2 regions of the Pseudacidovorax sp. 1753 genome follow, and region 2 is predicted to be linked to the other one. Evidence: riboswitches for the same ligand, from Rfam matches in the RefSeq annotation. Region 2 holds a riboswitch; the other holds the start of a gene.
The links. Region 2 has a riboswitch for glycine ahead of ABIC63_RS15445 (D-amino acid dehydrogenase). Riboswitches for the same ligand answer to the same signal wherever they lie in the genome.
Positions count from the first base shown of each region.

Region 1: it holds a riboswitch for glycine, as region 2 does, so the genes downstream of both, gcvT (glycine cleavage system aminomethyltransferase GcvT) here and ABIC63_RS15445 (D-amino acid dehydrogenase) in region 2, are expected to answer to the same signal.

Region 1 covers NZ_JBEPKY010000024.1:56,211-63,948, reverse strand. Annotated here, with positions in the region: gene gcvP (aminomethyl-transferring glycine dehydrogenase) at 659-3,556, opposite strand; gene gcvH (glycine cleavage system protein GcvH) at 3,742-4,122, opposite strand; gene gcvT (glycine cleavage system aminomethyltransferase GcvT) at 4,299-5,444, opposite strand; glycine riboswitch at 5,487-5,594, opposite strand; glycine riboswitch at 5,607-5,703, opposite strand; gene ABIC63_RS24865 (TRAP transporter large permease) at 5,750-7,027, opposite strand; gene ABIC63_RS24860 (TRAP transporter small permease) at 7,024-7,518, opposite strand; gene ABIC63_RS24855 (TRAP transporter substrate-binding protein) at 7,594-7,738, opposite strand, start outside.
Region 2 covers NZ_JBEPKY010000011.1:92,084-99,821, forward strand. Annotated here, with positions in the region: gene ABIC63_RS15425 (serine endopeptidase) at 1-954, opposite strand, end outside; gene ABIC63_RS15430 (phosphatase PAP2 family protein) at 1,134-1,787, opposite strand; gene ABIC63_RS15435 (MFS transporter) at 1,798-3,741, opposite strand; gene ABIC63_RS15440 (helix-turn-helix domain-containing protein) at 4,780-5,511, shown strand; glycine riboswitch at 5,661-5,766, shown strand; gene ABIC63_RS15445 (D-amino acid dehydrogenase) at 5,862-7,172, shown strand; gene ABIC63_RS15450 (flavin reductase family protein) at 7,209-7,738, shown strand, end outside.

The DNA.
Region 1 (7,738 bases), on a different contig from region 2:
CGCCCTGGGCCCGGCGCCGACGCGTGGAGGCGGACGTTGGGCGTCCAAGGGGCCGGAGTTGTGCGGAATGCAACCACGGTGGCGCACTGCCCCCATCCCTGCCTTCCCCCAGCGGGGGAAGGAGTCCAGCCAGGAACGCAAGTGAGCCTGCTTCGGTGCAGGGTGAAGGCACAGGCACAGGCACAGGCACAGGCACAGGCACAGGCACAGGGTGCAGGTCCAGGTCGAAGTGCGGGGTGCGGGGTGCAGGTGCGGGACGTAGTGCCGGCCGATCACCCCCAGTGCAGGCCCTGGTGCCGGTGAGGGCGTGGCGGCGCGCCTGTGGGGTGCCGAGGAGCGCAGGGCGGACGGGCTGCGGGCCTGCCGGAGGACAGGCCCGCTTCGTGAACTGACTCGCGGCAGTTGTCTGAGCGCAGCGCGAAGCGCGTAGCGAGTTCTGCCGCGGCCCGTCTGTCCGAGCACCGGAGGGGAGTCGGCGCGCAGCGCTGACCGCCCCACTTGAAGCGCCGCCACGCCCTCACCGGCGCCAGGGCCGGACCATCGCGCACACACTTCGAAGCCCAAAGCCCAAAGCCCAAAGCCAACAAACACCGCGCACAACAGCGCCGAGATCGCCCGTCACGGGTGCCGACAGTGGCCGCTCCGTATCAACCCAGTCCTAGGCCGATTCGTCCTGCAGCTCGCTCACCGGCACGCAGCTGCAGAACAGGTTGCGGTCGCCGTAAACGTTGTCCACGCGCCCGACCGGCGGCCAGTACTTGGCCTGCTTGAGCGTGGCCAGCGGGAAGGCCGCCACCTCGCGGGAGTAGGGATGCGCCCAGTCGGTCGCCACCAGCGTGGCTGCCGTGTGCGGCGCGTTCTTCAGCGGGTTGTCCTCGCGCGGCCATACGCCTTCCTCGATGCGACGGATCTCACCGCGGATGGCGATCATGGCCTCGATGAAGCGGTCCAGCTCGGCCAGCGGCTCGCTCTCGGTGGGCTCCACCATCAGCGTGTTGGCCACCGGGAAGCTCAGCGTCGGCGCATGGAAGCCGTAGTCGATCAGGCGCTTGGCCACGTCCTCGGCCATCACGCCGCTGCTCTCCTTCAGGCCGCGCAGGTCCAGGATGCATTCGTGGGCCACATGGCCGTTGGCGCTGGCGTAGAGCGTGGGGTAGTGGTCGGCGAGGCGTGCGCTGATGTAGTTGGCGTTGAGGATGGCCGTTTCGGTGGCCTGCTTCAGCCCCTCGGCGCCCATCATGCGGATGTACATCCAGCTGATCGGCAGCACGGCGGCGTTGCCGAAGGGCGCGGCGGACACCGCCCCCACCGTCGCCGGCTTGCCGCCCGTCGCATGGCCGGGGAGGAAGGGCACCAGGTCCTCCACCACGCACACCGGACCCACGCCGGGGCCGCCGCCACCGTGGGGAATGCAGAAGGTCTTGTGCAGGTTCAGGTGGCTCACGTCCCCGCCGAAGTCGCCGGGCGCCGCCACGCCCACCAGCGCGTTCATGTTGGCGCCGTCCACGTACACGCGGCCGCCGTGGGCATGCACGATCTCGCACAGCTCCTTCACTCGCGTCTCGAACACGCCATGCGTGCTGGGGTAGGTGATCATGATGCAGGCCAGCTTGTCGCCGTGCTTCTCGCAGGCGCGCTTCAGGTCGTCGATGTCGACGTTGCCGTTGGCGTCGCAGGCCGTCACCACCACCTGCATGCCCGCCATCTGCGCGCTGGCCGGGTTGGTGCCGTGCGCGGAGGAGGGGATCAGGCAGATGTTGCGGTGGCTGTCGCCGCGGCTCTCGTGCCAGGCCTTGATGGCCAGCAGGCCGGCGTACTCGCCCTGGCTGCCGGCATTGGGCTGCAGGCTGATGCCGGCATAGCCCGTCGCCTGGCACAGCCAGTCGCGCAGTTGCGCGTCGAGTTCGGCATAGCCGGCCAGTTGCCCGGCGGGCGCAAAGGGATGCACATCGGCGAACTCGGGCCAGGTGATCGGGATCATCTCGCTCGTCGCGTTCAGCTTCATGGTGCAGCTGCCCAGCGGGATCATGCTGCGGTCCAGCGCGAGGTCCTTGTCGGAGAGGCTGCGGATGTAGCGCAGCATGGCCGTCTCGCTGAGGTGCGTGTTGAAGACCGGGTGCGTCAGGAAGGCACTGGTGCGCCGCAGGCTGGCGGGAATCAGCGAGGGCAGCTCGGCTTCGAAGTCCTCCACGCGCGGCAGCGCCTGGCCGTCGGCGGCGAAGGCCTGCCAGATCAGCGCCAGGTCGGCGCGGGTCGTGGTTTCGTCCAGGGCGATGCAGAGGTATTCGCCGAAGTACACGCGCAGGTTGAGGCCCAGCGACAGGGCCTTCGCCAGGATCGCCTGGGTCTGGTCCTTGGTGTGCAGCGACAACGTGTCGAAGCTGGGCACCTCGCGCAGCGGCGCGCCCAGTTGCTTCAGACCCGCGGCCAGGATGGCGGTATAGGCGGCCACGCGGCGTGCAATGCGCGTCAGCCCGGCGGGGCCGTGGTAGACGGCATACATGCTGGCCACGACGGCCGGCAGCACCTGCGCCGTGCAGATGTTGGAGGTGGCCTTCTCGCGGCGGATGTGCTGCTCGCGCGTCTGCAGGGCCAGGCGGTAGGCGGGCGCGCCGTGGCTGTCCACGCTCACGCCCACCAGCCGGCCGGGCAGCGAGCGCTTGAACTCGTCGCGGCAGGCCATGAAGGCCGCGTGCGGGCCGCCGGCGCCCATGGGCATGCCGAAGCGCTGGGTGCTGCCGACCACGATGTCGGCGCCCCATTCGCCGGGCGGCGCGATCAGCGTCAGGGCCAGCAGGTCGGTGGCGACGATCAGCGCGGCCTGCTTGCCGTGGATCAGCTCGGCGTCGGCGCGCAGGTCGTCGATGCGGCCGCTGGTGGCGGGGTACTGCGCCAGCACGGCGAAGTAGTCGCCGGCTAGCAGATCGTTCCATTGCTGCAGTGAGTTGGCCAGCACCACCTCGATGCCCAGCGGCGCAGCGCGGGTCTGGATCACCTCGATGGTCTGCGGATGCGCGTCGCCGGCAACGACGAAGCGGCTGCTCTTGCTCTTGACGCTGCGCTTGGCCAGGGTCATGGCCTCGGCGGCGGCGGTGGCCTCGTCCAGCATCGAGGCATTGGCGATGGCCATGCCGGTCAGGTCGGTGACCATGGTCTGGAAGTTGACCAGCGCCTCCATGCGGCCCTGGCTGATCTCGGCCTGGTAGGGCGTGTAGGCGGTGTACCAGGCGGGGTTCTCCAGCACGTTGCGCAGGATGACGCCCGGAGTGTGCGTGCCGTGGTAGCCCTGGCCGATGAAGCTCTTCACGCGCTGGTTCTTCGATGCGATGGCCTTCAACTCGGCCAGCGCCACGGCCTCGGTCACCGCCGGCGGCAGCTGCATCGGCTGGCTCCGGCGGATCGAGGGCGGCACGATGCTCTCGATGAGCTGCGCGCGCGAGCTTTCTCCCACGGTGGCCAGCATGCGCGCCTCGGCTTCGGCGTCGGGGCCGATATGGCGGGCGATGAATTCGGTGGGGTTCTCGAGGTCGCGCAGGGAGGGGGCGGAAGAGCTCATGGCAGCAGGCCGGCGGGGTGAAGGGAAGAAGAGAAAAAAGAGGGGCTCTCGCACAGCGGGAGCTCTGGGCCGTGGGAAATGGAAGCGCGGAGGGTGAAGGAGAGGCCGTGGCCCTCACCCCGACCCTCTCCCAGAGGGAGAGGGAGTGATGCCAGCGCGTCCACGCGAACGCGCCGGCGGGGGCCTCAGGCGCCTTCGGTGAACTTGGCGTAGCCCGGCTCGTCCATCAGCTGGTCGAACTCGGCCATGTCCTTGTCCTGCAGCAGCACCTTGAAGAACCAGCCAGCCCCCATCGGGTCGCTGTTGGCCAGAGACGGGTCGGCACGCAGTGCCTCGTTCACCTCAACCACCTCGCCGGTGACCGGCATGTAGATGTCGGCGGCCGCCTTGACGGACTCGACCACGCCGGCCACTTCGCCGTGCTTGAAGGTCTTGCCCACCTCGGGCAGGTCGACGAAGACCACGTCACCGAGCGCTTCCTGCGCATGCACGGTGATGCCGACGGTGGCGGCTTCGTGGTCGGCGATCTCGATCCACTCGTGGTCCTTGGAGTAGTGAATGGTCATGCGGGGCTCCTGAAAGAAGAAGAGGGGGATTGAATGAAAAGGTCGAGCGACGAGTATCAGCGCAGGGCGGGGCGGCTGCGTGTACGCCCCGGGCGCAGGCGCGTCGGCATTTGTCTGACGGCACGGACGCGGTGCGGCATGTCGGAACGCAGGCGGAGAGGGGCGCGCGCAGCGGCTCAGCCGCGGTAATAGCGCGCCGGCACGAAGGGCATGGGAACGACCTCCATGGGCACCGGCTTGCCGCGCACCAGGGCGTCGATGCGGGTGCCGACAGCGGCGTGGGCCGCATCGACGTACGCCATGGCGATGGGCCGGTCGACCGTTGGCGCCAGCAGGCCGCTGGTCACCTCGCCGATGGCTGCGCCGCCGGGCACATGCAGGGCCGTGTGCTCGCGCACCGGCACGCGCTCCAGCGCCACCAGGCCGACGCGGCGGCGGGCGACCGGGGCGCTGCCGTCCAGCTGGGCCAGCACCTTGTCCGCGCCCGGGAAGCCGCCTGCGCGTTCGCCGCCCGTGCGGCGCACTTTCTGGATGGCCCAGGTGAGCGCGGCCTCGACGGGCGTGGTCGTGGTGTCGATGTCGTTGCCGTAGAGGCACAGGCCGGCCTCCAGCCGCAGCGAGTTGCGGGCTCCCAGGCCGATGGGCGCCACCTCGGGCTGGGCCAGCAGCAGGCGGGCCAGCCGCTCGGCATCGGCGGCGGCGACGGAGATCTCGAAGCCGTCCTCGCCGGTGTAGCCGCTGCGGGTGGCGAAGGCCGGGATGCCGCCGATGGCCATGGCGCCGCCGGTCATGAACACATGGCGCTCGCTGCCGGGCGCCAGTCGGGCCATCACGGCCGCGGCCTGCGGGCCCTGAAGCGCCAGCAGCGCGTGGTCGGGCAGGGGTTCAACGGTGCAGCGCTGGCCGATGCGGGCCTGGATGTGGGCGATGTCGGCCGCCTTGCAGGCGCCGTTGACGATCACGAAGAAGGAATCGTCGCCCTCGTTGAAGAACATCAGGTCGTCGAGGATGCCGCCCGCCTCGTCCAGCAGCAGGCCGTAGCGCTGCTTGCCGGGTGCCAGGCCGATGACGTCCACCGGCATCAGCGTCTCCAGCGCGGCGGCCGCCTCGGGGCCCGAGACGCGCAACTGCCCCATGTGCGAGATGTCGAACAGGCCGGCGGCGGTGCGCGTGTGGCGGTGCTCGGCGATCAGGCCTGCGGGGTACTGCACCGGCATCGAATAGCCGGCAAAGGGCACCATGCGGGCGCCCAGTTCGACATGCAGGCCGCGCAGCGGGGTGTCAAGAAGGGGTGTGGCAGGAGAGGGGGCAGCAGCGGACATGGGCATCTCACGGGGTGTACAGCGCCACGACGGCTGTCGTGGTCCACCCCGGCTGTCCGCTTTACCTGAGAGATTCACCCCGCGATGGGGGCTTGCTCCTTCGGTGGACGTGCGGCCTGGGCCGCGACGCCTCTCTCCAGCAGGGAAACGCCCCGAACCCGGGGCGTGCCGCCAGTCCTTTTGCCTGAGCGTTCGGAACTCGTCGAGTCCTGCGCCTTCGGCGGCCCCGTCGCGCGGGGCTCTCTCCTGACGAAGCGCGCAGTGTAAGGGACAAGGCGCGCGTCGCGGACGCTATTTGAAGCCGCTCAGCGCCCGTACACCAAGTCACGCAGGCCCAGCGACAGCGCCGGCACGTAGGTGATGACCATCAGGCAGGCCAGCACCACCAGGATGAACGGGATCAGCCGCGTCACGATCTTGTCGAGCGAGATGCGCGCCACGGTGCAGGCGGCGAACAGGTTGACGCCGAAGGGCGGGGTGATCATGCCCAGCGCCAGGTTCACCACCATGATCAGCCCGAAGTGGACCGGATCGATGCCGAAGTGCTGGGCCACCGGCGCCAGGATGGGCGCCAGCACGATGATCGCGGCGCTGGTCTCGATGAACATGCCGATCACGAACAGCGCCGCGTTGACGCCCAGCAGGAACATGGTGGGCGACTGCAGCACCGCCTCCAGCCAGTGGCCGATGGCCTCGGGCACGCCGGCGCGGGTGATCAGGAAGGCAAACAGCCCTGCGTTCGCGATGATGAACATGATCACCGCCGACGACAGCACCGACTTGCGCAGGATGGCGTAGAGGTCCGGCAAGCGGATCTCGCGGTAGATCACCATGCCGACGACCAGCGCGTAGAACACGGCCACGGCCGAGGCTTCGGTGGGCGTGAACACGCCGCCATAGATGCCGCCCAGGATGATCACCGGCATCAGCAGTGCCCAGCCGGCCTGCCACAGCGCGCGGCCGAAAGGCATGCGCCCCTCGCCGTCGTTCTTGCCCCAGCCCTTCCACTTGCAGTAGACCCACACGAAGAGCATCAGCGCACCGCTGATCAGCAGGCCCGGACCGAAGCCGGCGATGAACAGCTCGCCGATGGACACCTCGGCGCTCACGCCGTACAGGATCATGGGGATCGACGGCGGAATGATCACGCCCAGTTCGGCGCTCGTCGCCTGCAGCGCCGCCGCGTAGTTGGTCGGATAGCCATGCTTGATGAGCGCCGGGATCAGGATGGCGCCGATGGCGAAGGTGGTGGCCACCGACGAGCCGGACACTGCCGCGAAGATCATGCAGGTCAGCACGCAGGTCATGGGCAGGCCGCCCTGGACGCCGCCTACGATGCTCTTGGCGAACTCCACCAGCCGCCGCGAGATGCCACCGGTCTCCATCAGGTTGCCCGCCAGGATGAAGAACGGAATGGCGGCCAGCGGAAACTTGTTGATCGAGTTGAAGATCTCCTTGGCGGAGATCAGCATGTTGGCGCCGTTGACCTGGATGCCGACGATGGACGCCAGTCCGATGGACACCGCCACCGACACCGACAGCGCGAAGCACAGCACCATCGTGCCGACCATGAGGGGCGTCATTGCGCGGTCTCCAGTTCGAGGCGCTTGGGGTCGAGGTAGTTGCCCACGATGCCGAAGATCGAGAACGCGGCGCCGACGGGCAGCGCCAGGTAGGCCCACACCATCGACAGGCTTTCGAGCCCCGCCATCGACTGCACCCGGCCGCGCATCGCATAGTCGAAGCCCCACCACAGGATGACGCTGATCAGGGCCAGGGCCGCCAGGCTCACGGCCGCGTCGAGCAGGCGGCGCACGCGCGGCGGGCTCCAGCGATAGAGCACGTCCACGCTCACCATCGCCCCCTGGCGGAAGGCCATGGGAATGCCGAGGAACACCACCCAGATCAGGCTGATGCGGATCAGGATCTCGCTCCATTCGGCCGGTTGCTCCAGCACGAAGCGGGTGACGATCTGGAACATGCCGAGCGACGCTGCCACGACCAGCATCAGGCAGGCCAGCGCCATGGACAGCGCAGTGGTCCGGCGTTCGAAGGCCAGGAACTTGTCTTTCATCTCACAGGCGTTTCTTGGGAACGAAAAAGCCCGCCGGCAAGGCGGGCCGAGGGTGCAGGGCCGTTGCCGGCCACTTCAGGGCTGAAAGTTGCGGATGCGGTCCAGGTTGGCCTTGCCGAAGTCCTTCTCGAACTGGGCCTGGGCCGGTGCCAGCGCCGCCACGAACCTCGCCTTGTCGAGGTTGTCGATCACCGTCATGCCCTTGGCACGCAGGTCGGCC
Region 2 (7,738 bases):
CAGGCCGATGCCGCAGTGCGGGCAGAAGTCGATGGCCGCGTTCTTCAGGTCCACCGGCCGCTCGCAGCCCGGGCAGACGCCCTTGGCCAGGCGCGCCAGCGCCACGTCGTAGTCCAGGGCCTGGCGCCGTGCCGGCTCGGGCCGGGCCTCGGCCGCCTGCTGCCGCGCCAGGTAGCGCTGAAGCGCAGCGATGGCCCAGCGGCCCGCCAGCAGCGTCAGCAGCACGCCCACGCCGTAGCGCACATAGCCGCCATAGCTGGGCAGGTAGGGCACCAACTCCACGAAGAAGGTGAAGAGGGCGAAGAAGACGAAGCCCCAGACGAAGGGCCACCCGTTGCCCTTGCGGTGCCGCACGAAGAGCCAGCCGGCGACGGCCAGCAGCGGCAGCGTGAGGGCGAGGCGGTAGCCGAAGACGCGCAGCTCCTGCCGCCGCTCGGCCGCCTGCAGGCGCGCGGCGGCGGCGGCTTCCAGTTCATCCAGCTGGCGCTGGCTGCGTGCAGCGGCCTGGCGGGCGTCGAGTGCCCGCTGCTCCTGGCGCTCGGCCGCCGCCTGGGCCTGCCGCTGGGCGGCACGCAGTTCGTCGAGGGCGCGCGTGCGCTCGATCAGGGCCGGGTCCTGCTCGGGCCGGGCGGTGGCGCTGCGCGTGGCCAGCCAGTCGCCGAGGCTGGCCTGGGCCGAACGGGTGTTGGCCTGGGCCGTCCGGGCGCGCAGTTGCGCCTGCGCCAGGGCCTCGTCGGCCTCGGTCTGGGCCTGTTGCGCGCGGGCCAGGGCGTCGCGCTGGGCCTGAGCGGCCGGCCGGTCGATGAAGTCGTCCAGCTGCAACTGGCGCTCCACCCGCGGCAGGTCGCCCACCACCGTGCCGCCCAGGCCGATCAGGAAGCTGGCGAACACCAGGGACAACAGCCACAGGCCACGACGGAACCAGGCTTCGGACAGGCGCAGGGAGGTCTTCATGGGCGATTTCCTTTCAGGCTCGGCCGTTGGACAGCGCTTGGGGGATCCAGCCGCTCGCCCGCCGCCCGAGATGAATCGCATCGTGCCCGGGCTTTGATCTCACGGAAGTGTCGGGCTGTACCTCGCTCGGAATTTGCGGCTTCAGGTATCGCCAGGCGATACCACCGCGCAGCGCCCGTTCAGCCGGCCGCCCGCCGCGACGGTCGCGTGCCGGCATGCAGGTCGGCCCGTACGAAGGGGCGCTCGTTGCCAGCCATCCAGGCCGCAGTGCGACCGATCAGTTCGTGCGTCGGCGCGCGCGTGCCGGGCTGAATCACCAGCGCGGGCAGTACCAGCGTGAGCAGCACCGGCAGCAGGCGCAGCCTGGGATGCGGCTTGCTCCGCTGGCGCCACAGAAAGAAGCCGCTGGCCGACAGCCCCAGCAGGAAGCCCGACACCACCTCCGACACCGAATGCGCGTCCAGGGCCAGACGCGAATAGCCGATGGCCATGCCCAGGGCCCAGCCCGCGAAGGCGGCCGCCACACGCCAGCGATGCGCGAAGCTGGAAACCGCCAGCCATAGCGCCACCGGCCAGAGGGTGGTCGACAGCGTCGTGTGGCCGCTGAATCCCGTGAAGTCGATGGCGGCGACGCCAAGCCCCCAGCCCATGAACGCCAGCTTGCCCGCCACCACCGTCGCGCCCGCCGCGCCCACGCACAGCAGCCACAGCCACATCACGGGCCGCGTCCGCCGCGCCCAGCCCAGCCAGGCGGTGATGGCCAGCGCCATCGGCATCATCAGGCTGCTGTCGCCCAGCCAGGTCAGGGCATGCCAGTTCAGGAAAGCGTTCATCGACAAGGCGTCAGGGCTGGGCGAGCAGGCCGGCGACCCGCTCCTGCAACAGTTCGGGCTGCACCGCCGAAGCCGGCAGGGGCGCGCCCACGTTCAGGCCCACGCGGCTCCAGAAGCCGCGGCGGAAGGGCCGCACCATGGCCACCGGCTCGCCGCCGCGCAGCTCGATGCGGCTGAAGTACGAGCCCCACAGATTCGTCAGCGCCATCGGCACCACCGGCACGGCCAGGCCGTCCTCCTGCGCGCGGGCCAGGATCTTCATCACGCCGCCCTTGAAGGGTTGCAGCGTGCCGTCGCGCGTGATGCCGCCTTCGGGAAAGATGCCCAGCAGGTCGCCCTCGCGCAGCACCTGGGCCGCCTCGTCGAAGGCGCGCTCGTAGGCGGCCGGGTCTTCCTTCTGTGGCGCGATCGGGATCGCCTTGGCCAGCCGGAACAGCCAGCCGAGCACCGGCACGCGGAAGATGCGGTGGTCCATCAGGAAGCGGATCGGCCGCGGGCTGGCCGCCATCAGCAGCACGGCGTCGACGAAGCTCACGTGGTTGCACACCAGCACGGCCGGGCCCTGGTCGGGGATCTGCTCGTCGCCACGCACCTTGAAGCGGTAGACCAAGCGCGACGCCACCCAGGCGATGAAGCGCAGCAGGTACTCCGGCACCAGCAGGAAGATGTAGCCCGCCACCAGCGCATTGGCAATGCCGGTGAAGAGGAAGACCTGCGGGATGCTGAAGCCGGCGCCGATCAGCGCCCCGGCGATCACGGCGCTGGCGATCATGAACAGCGCATTGAGGATGTTGTTGGCCGCGATGATCCGCGCCCGGTGCGTGGGCTGGCTGCGCAGTTGGATCAGCGCATACATCGGCACGCTGTAGAGGCCCGCGAACAGCGACAGCAGCGCCAGGTCGGCCATCACCCGCCAGTGCGCCGGCTGGGCCAGGAAGGCGGCGAGGCCCATCTCGGCCGAGGGCGGCAGCCCGCGCGAGCCGAAGTACAGGTCGATGGCGAACACGCTCATGCCGATGGCACCCAGCGGCACCAGGCCGATTTCGACCTGGCGGCGCGACAGCGTCTCGCACAGCAGCGAGCCCGCGCCGATGCCCACCGAGAACACCACCAGCAGCAGCGAGGCGACCTGTGCGTCGCCGTGCAGCACCTCCTTGGCGAAGCTCGGGAACTGCGACAGGAAGATGGCGCCGAAGAACCACATCCACGAAATGCCCAGCAGCGAGCGGAACACCACCGTGTTGCCATGCGCGAGCTTGAGGTTGCGCCAGGTCTCGGTCACCGGGTTCCAGTTGACGGCCAGGCCCGGGTCGGTAGCCGGCGCCGCGGGCACGGCCTGCGCCGTCAGCCGGCCGATGCCGGCCACCGCCACGCAGGCCGCCGCCACGGTGCCGTGGCCGATGCCAGGCAGCGCCACCAGCAGGCCGCCCGCCACCTGACCCAGCAGGATGGCGACGAAGGTGCCCATCTCCACCATGCCGTTGCCACCCGTCAGCTCATGCGCGTCGAGCGCCTGCGGCAGGTAGGCGAACTTGACCGGGCCGAACAGCGTGGAATGCAGCCCCATCAGGAAGACGCAGCCCAGCAGCACCGGCACGTTGGCAGCCACGAAGCCCCAGCCGGCCAGCGCCATGATCGCGATCTCCAGCGTCTTGACCAGCCGGATGATGCGGGCCTTGTCGTACTTGTCGGTGAGCTGCCCCGCCGTGGCCGAGAACAGCAGGAAGGGCAGGATGAACAGCGCCCCGATCGCCAGCCCCGCCAGCGAGGGCGGCAGCCACGCCACCTGCAGCTGGTAGGTCACCATCACCGTGAAGGCGAACTTGAACAGGTTGTCGTTGGCGGCCCCGGCGAACTGCGTCCAGAAGAAGGGTGCGAAGCGGCGCTGGCGCAGCAGGGCGAACTGGTTGGCGTGCGCCGGAGAAGCGGCGGCCGGTGGGGCGTCGGTGCGCATGGTCTGGTCCTGAAGTCCGGCCCGCGCCCATGGCCGATGGGCACGCGGGGTGCCGGCGCCCGCCGCATTCTGCCGCAGCGGGGCCCGCCCCACGGCGGCCAGCACGGGCAGCGCCGCCAGCGCCGCCGCCAGGTGCTTGAGGCTGTGGCCCGACACCGCCTGCCCGGTCGCCTCGAAGAGGGCAAAGTCATTCATCTCCAGCAGCTTGGCGAACAGGTAGGCCGCCAGCACGGCCCCGATGCGCAGGCCCAGTGCACCGGCCGCCATGGGGCGACGCCAGGCCCCGACGATGAAACCGATGCCGCCGTACTGCACCACGGCCCAGGGCAGCACGTTGCCGTCCACCTGGGGCCACGCCGCCGACACCGCTCCCAGCAACAGCACACCCCACAGCACGGGCCGCACCGCCGCCAGCGTCAACCGCTCGGCCACGACCAACGCCCAGACCCCCGCGAAGGCGACCGCCATGCCCAGCCGGTCGCCCGCCAGCCGGCCGGCATCGGGCGCCCAGTGGTACCACGCAGAGCCGAGCGACGTCAGCAGCAGGCCGGCGAAGAACACCTGCGCCGCACGGCGCGTGGCCGCCGGCAAAGTTCGCGCCCGCAGTCGCGCCAGGCCCCACAGGCCGGCCAGGGCGAAAGGCAGGTTGCTCAGCACGTCGAAGGCATTGGGGATGCCCCAGCGTGGTCGCACGTCGGCGAAGGGTGCGGCCACGGCCGGCGCATTTGCCTGCAAGTGGCCGTGCGCATCCAGGGGCAGGCCGAGCGCCGCCAGCAAGGCCGGCCCGGCCAGCCAAACGGCGAGCCAGAGCAGCAGCAGGCCGGCCAACGACAGCCCGAGGCCGCGTGGCAGAAGGGCAGCCTCGGTGTTGGTAGAAGCGGGGTCGGCAGCGGAGGCGGTGGATGAAGACATGGCCAGCAGGAGGACTTGAAGAAGGTGGCGCAGTCTCCCGGCCCACCCTCGCCGCCGAGGCTCATATTCCAATACAGTGGCAGACAAAACCACTCCAGGTATCGCCTGCCGATACCGCCTCGCCCCGTGAGCACCACCCAGGACCTCGTCAGCGCCATCAAGCGCGAACTCAAGGCGGCGCAGATGACCTACGCCGATCTGGCCGCGGCGCTTGGCCTGGCCGAATCCAGCGTCAAGCGCATGCTGGCCCGGGGCGACATGCCGCTGGCGCGCATCGACGCCATCTGCCGCGCCCTGCGCATCGACTTCGCCGACCTGGCGCGGCGCGTGGCCGACAGCCAGCCGCTGCTGCGCGAGCTGACGCAGGAGCAGGAGCAGGCCGTGGTGCGCGACCGCAAGCTGCTGCTGGTCGCCATCAACGTGCTGAGCCAGTGGACGCTGGAGCAGATCGTCGGCACCTACCGGATCACCGAGGCCGAATGCATCGGCTACCTGGCGCAGCTGGACCGCATCGGCATCATCGAGCTGCGGCCGCTCAACCGCTACCGCCTCAAGGTGGCCAAGACCTTCCGCTGGCGGCCGCATGGGCCGGTGATGCAGTTCTTCCGTGAGGAGGTGGTGCTCGACTACTATGCCGGCGGCTTCGACGGCCCGGCCGAGGGACTGCTGCTGGTGCACGGCTCCATCTCGCGGGCACTGGCGCCGGCCTTCCTGGAGCGGCTGCAGCGCGTGGCGCAGGACTTCGCCCAGCAGCACCAGACCGACCAGAAGCTGCCCGCTGGCGAGCTGGAGGGCTACACCCTTCTGTTGGCCATGCGGGAGTGGGAGTTCGCCCAGTTCACCCAGCTGCGGCGATGAAGGGCTTTGGCGCCAGCGCATCCGCCCCTAGAATCGCGCCCCGCAGGAGAACGCACCGCCCACCGGCACCGGCCGGGCGGCGCTACCGAAGGCGCAAACTCCCATAAACGCTCAGGTCGGTCCGGCAACGGGCCCGTACTGCAACATCCATCACGCCGTCTGGAGAGCCGCCACGCGATGTGGCGCACCGAAGGAGCAAACCCGCCGCGCGCGCTGCGGGTGAAACTCTCAGGTACCAAGGACAGGGGGAGCGGCAACCTGAACGCGTCATGCGGCGGTTGCTCCTTTGTGTTCCAAGGACGAGTCCCCGCTGCCGCGTTCATGCGCTGCAACCTGAAAGGGGTTCTTCCATGCGCGTGATCGTCCTCGGCGCCGGCCTGCTCGGCACCACCTCCGCCTACTTCCTCTCCCAGCTCGGCCACGACGTGACCGTCGTCGACCGCCAGGCCACGCCCGGCGCCGAGACCAGCTTCGCCAACGGCGGGCAGATCTCCGTCAGCCATGCCGAACCCTGGGCCAACCCCGGCGCGCCGCTCAAGCTACTGAAGTGGCTGGGCCGCGAGGACGCGCCGCTGCTCTTCCGCCTGCGGCCCGACCTGCGGCAGTGGCTCTGGGGCCTCGCCTTCCTGCGCGAATGCACGCCCGCGCGCACCCGCCACAACATCGAACAGATCGTGCGCCTGGGCACCTACAGCCGCGACGTGCTGCAGCAGCTGCGCCGCGACACCGGCATCGCCTACGACCAGCGCACGCAGGGCATCCTGCACTTCTATACCTCGCAGAAGGAATTCGACGCCGCCCAGGCACCGGCCGAGCAGATGCGCCAGCTCGGCTGCGAGCGGCAGGTGATCGACGCCGACCATGCCGTGCGCCTGGAACCCGCCCTCGCCCACATCCGTCCGCAACTCGCCGGCGCCACCTACACGGCCGAGGACGAGTCGGGCGACGCCAACCGCTTCACCCGCGAACTGGCCAGGAAGGCCGAGGCCGCCGGCGTGCGCTTCCTGATGGGCCACACCATCACCGCGCTGCGCGAGGTGGCCGGCGAGATCGACCACGTGGAAGCCACCGACGCCGAAGGCCGCTACCAGCGCCTGCGCGCCGACGCCTACGTGCTGGCCATGGGTTCGTTCAGCCCGCTGCTGGCGGCGCCGCTGGGCATCCGGCTGCCGATCTACCCGGCCAAGGGCTATTCCGTGACCATGCCGGTCAAGGACGCCAGCCGCGCGCACCAGGTCTCGCTGACGGACGACGAATTCAAGCTGGTGTTCTCGCGCCTGACCGGGCCGCAGGGCGACCGCCTGCGCATCGCGGGCACGGCCGAGCTCAATGGCTACGACCGCGACCTGAACACCGTGCGCTGCGAGGCCATCGTGCGCCGCGTGGAGCAGCTCTTTCCCGGTGCGGGCGACACGGCGCGGGCCCAGTTCTGGAGCGGCCTGCGTCCGGCCACGCCGAGCAACGTGCCGATCATCGGCGCCAGCCGCATCGGCCGGCTGTTCCTCAACACCGGCCACGGCACGCTGGGCTGGACGCATGCCTGCGGCTCGGGCCAGTCCATCGCGCGCATTGTGAGCGGACTGGCGCCGGAGGTGGAATTCGCCTTCACCGCCGCGACCCGCGTGGGCAACGTGCCCGGACCGCTCGCTAGCGCTGCCTGATCGGCTCCGACACACGGGCGCGCTATCGTCGGCCGCATGACCACCGCCCACCACCGCCGCCCCGTCGACCTGGCCAAGGCCTACCGCCTGCTCAACCACGGCCCCACCGTGCTGGTGAGCGCGGCGGCGGGCGGACGCCGCAACATCATGGCGGCCGCCTGGGCGATGCCCCTGGACTTCGACCCGCCCAAGGTGGCCGTGGTGCTGGACAAGAGCACCTTCACCCGCGAACTGCTGGAAGCCAGCGGCGAATTCGCGCTGCAGGTGCCGGTGCGGGCGCAACTGGACCTGTGCAACGCCCTGGGCAGCGTCTCGGGCCGGGATGCCGATGCGTTGGGCGGCCTCGACAAGTTCGCGGCCTATGGCCTGGCCACCTTTGCCGGCAGCGCGACGGACGCGCCGCTGCTGGACGGCTGCGCCGCCTGGCTGGAATGCCGGCTGCTGCCCGAGCCGCCGATCCAGCAGCGCTACGACCTGTTCCTGGGCGAGGTGGTGGCCGCCCAGGCCGATGCGCGCGTCTTCTCGGACGGCCGCTGGCATTTCGACGGCCACGACGCGCTGCGCAC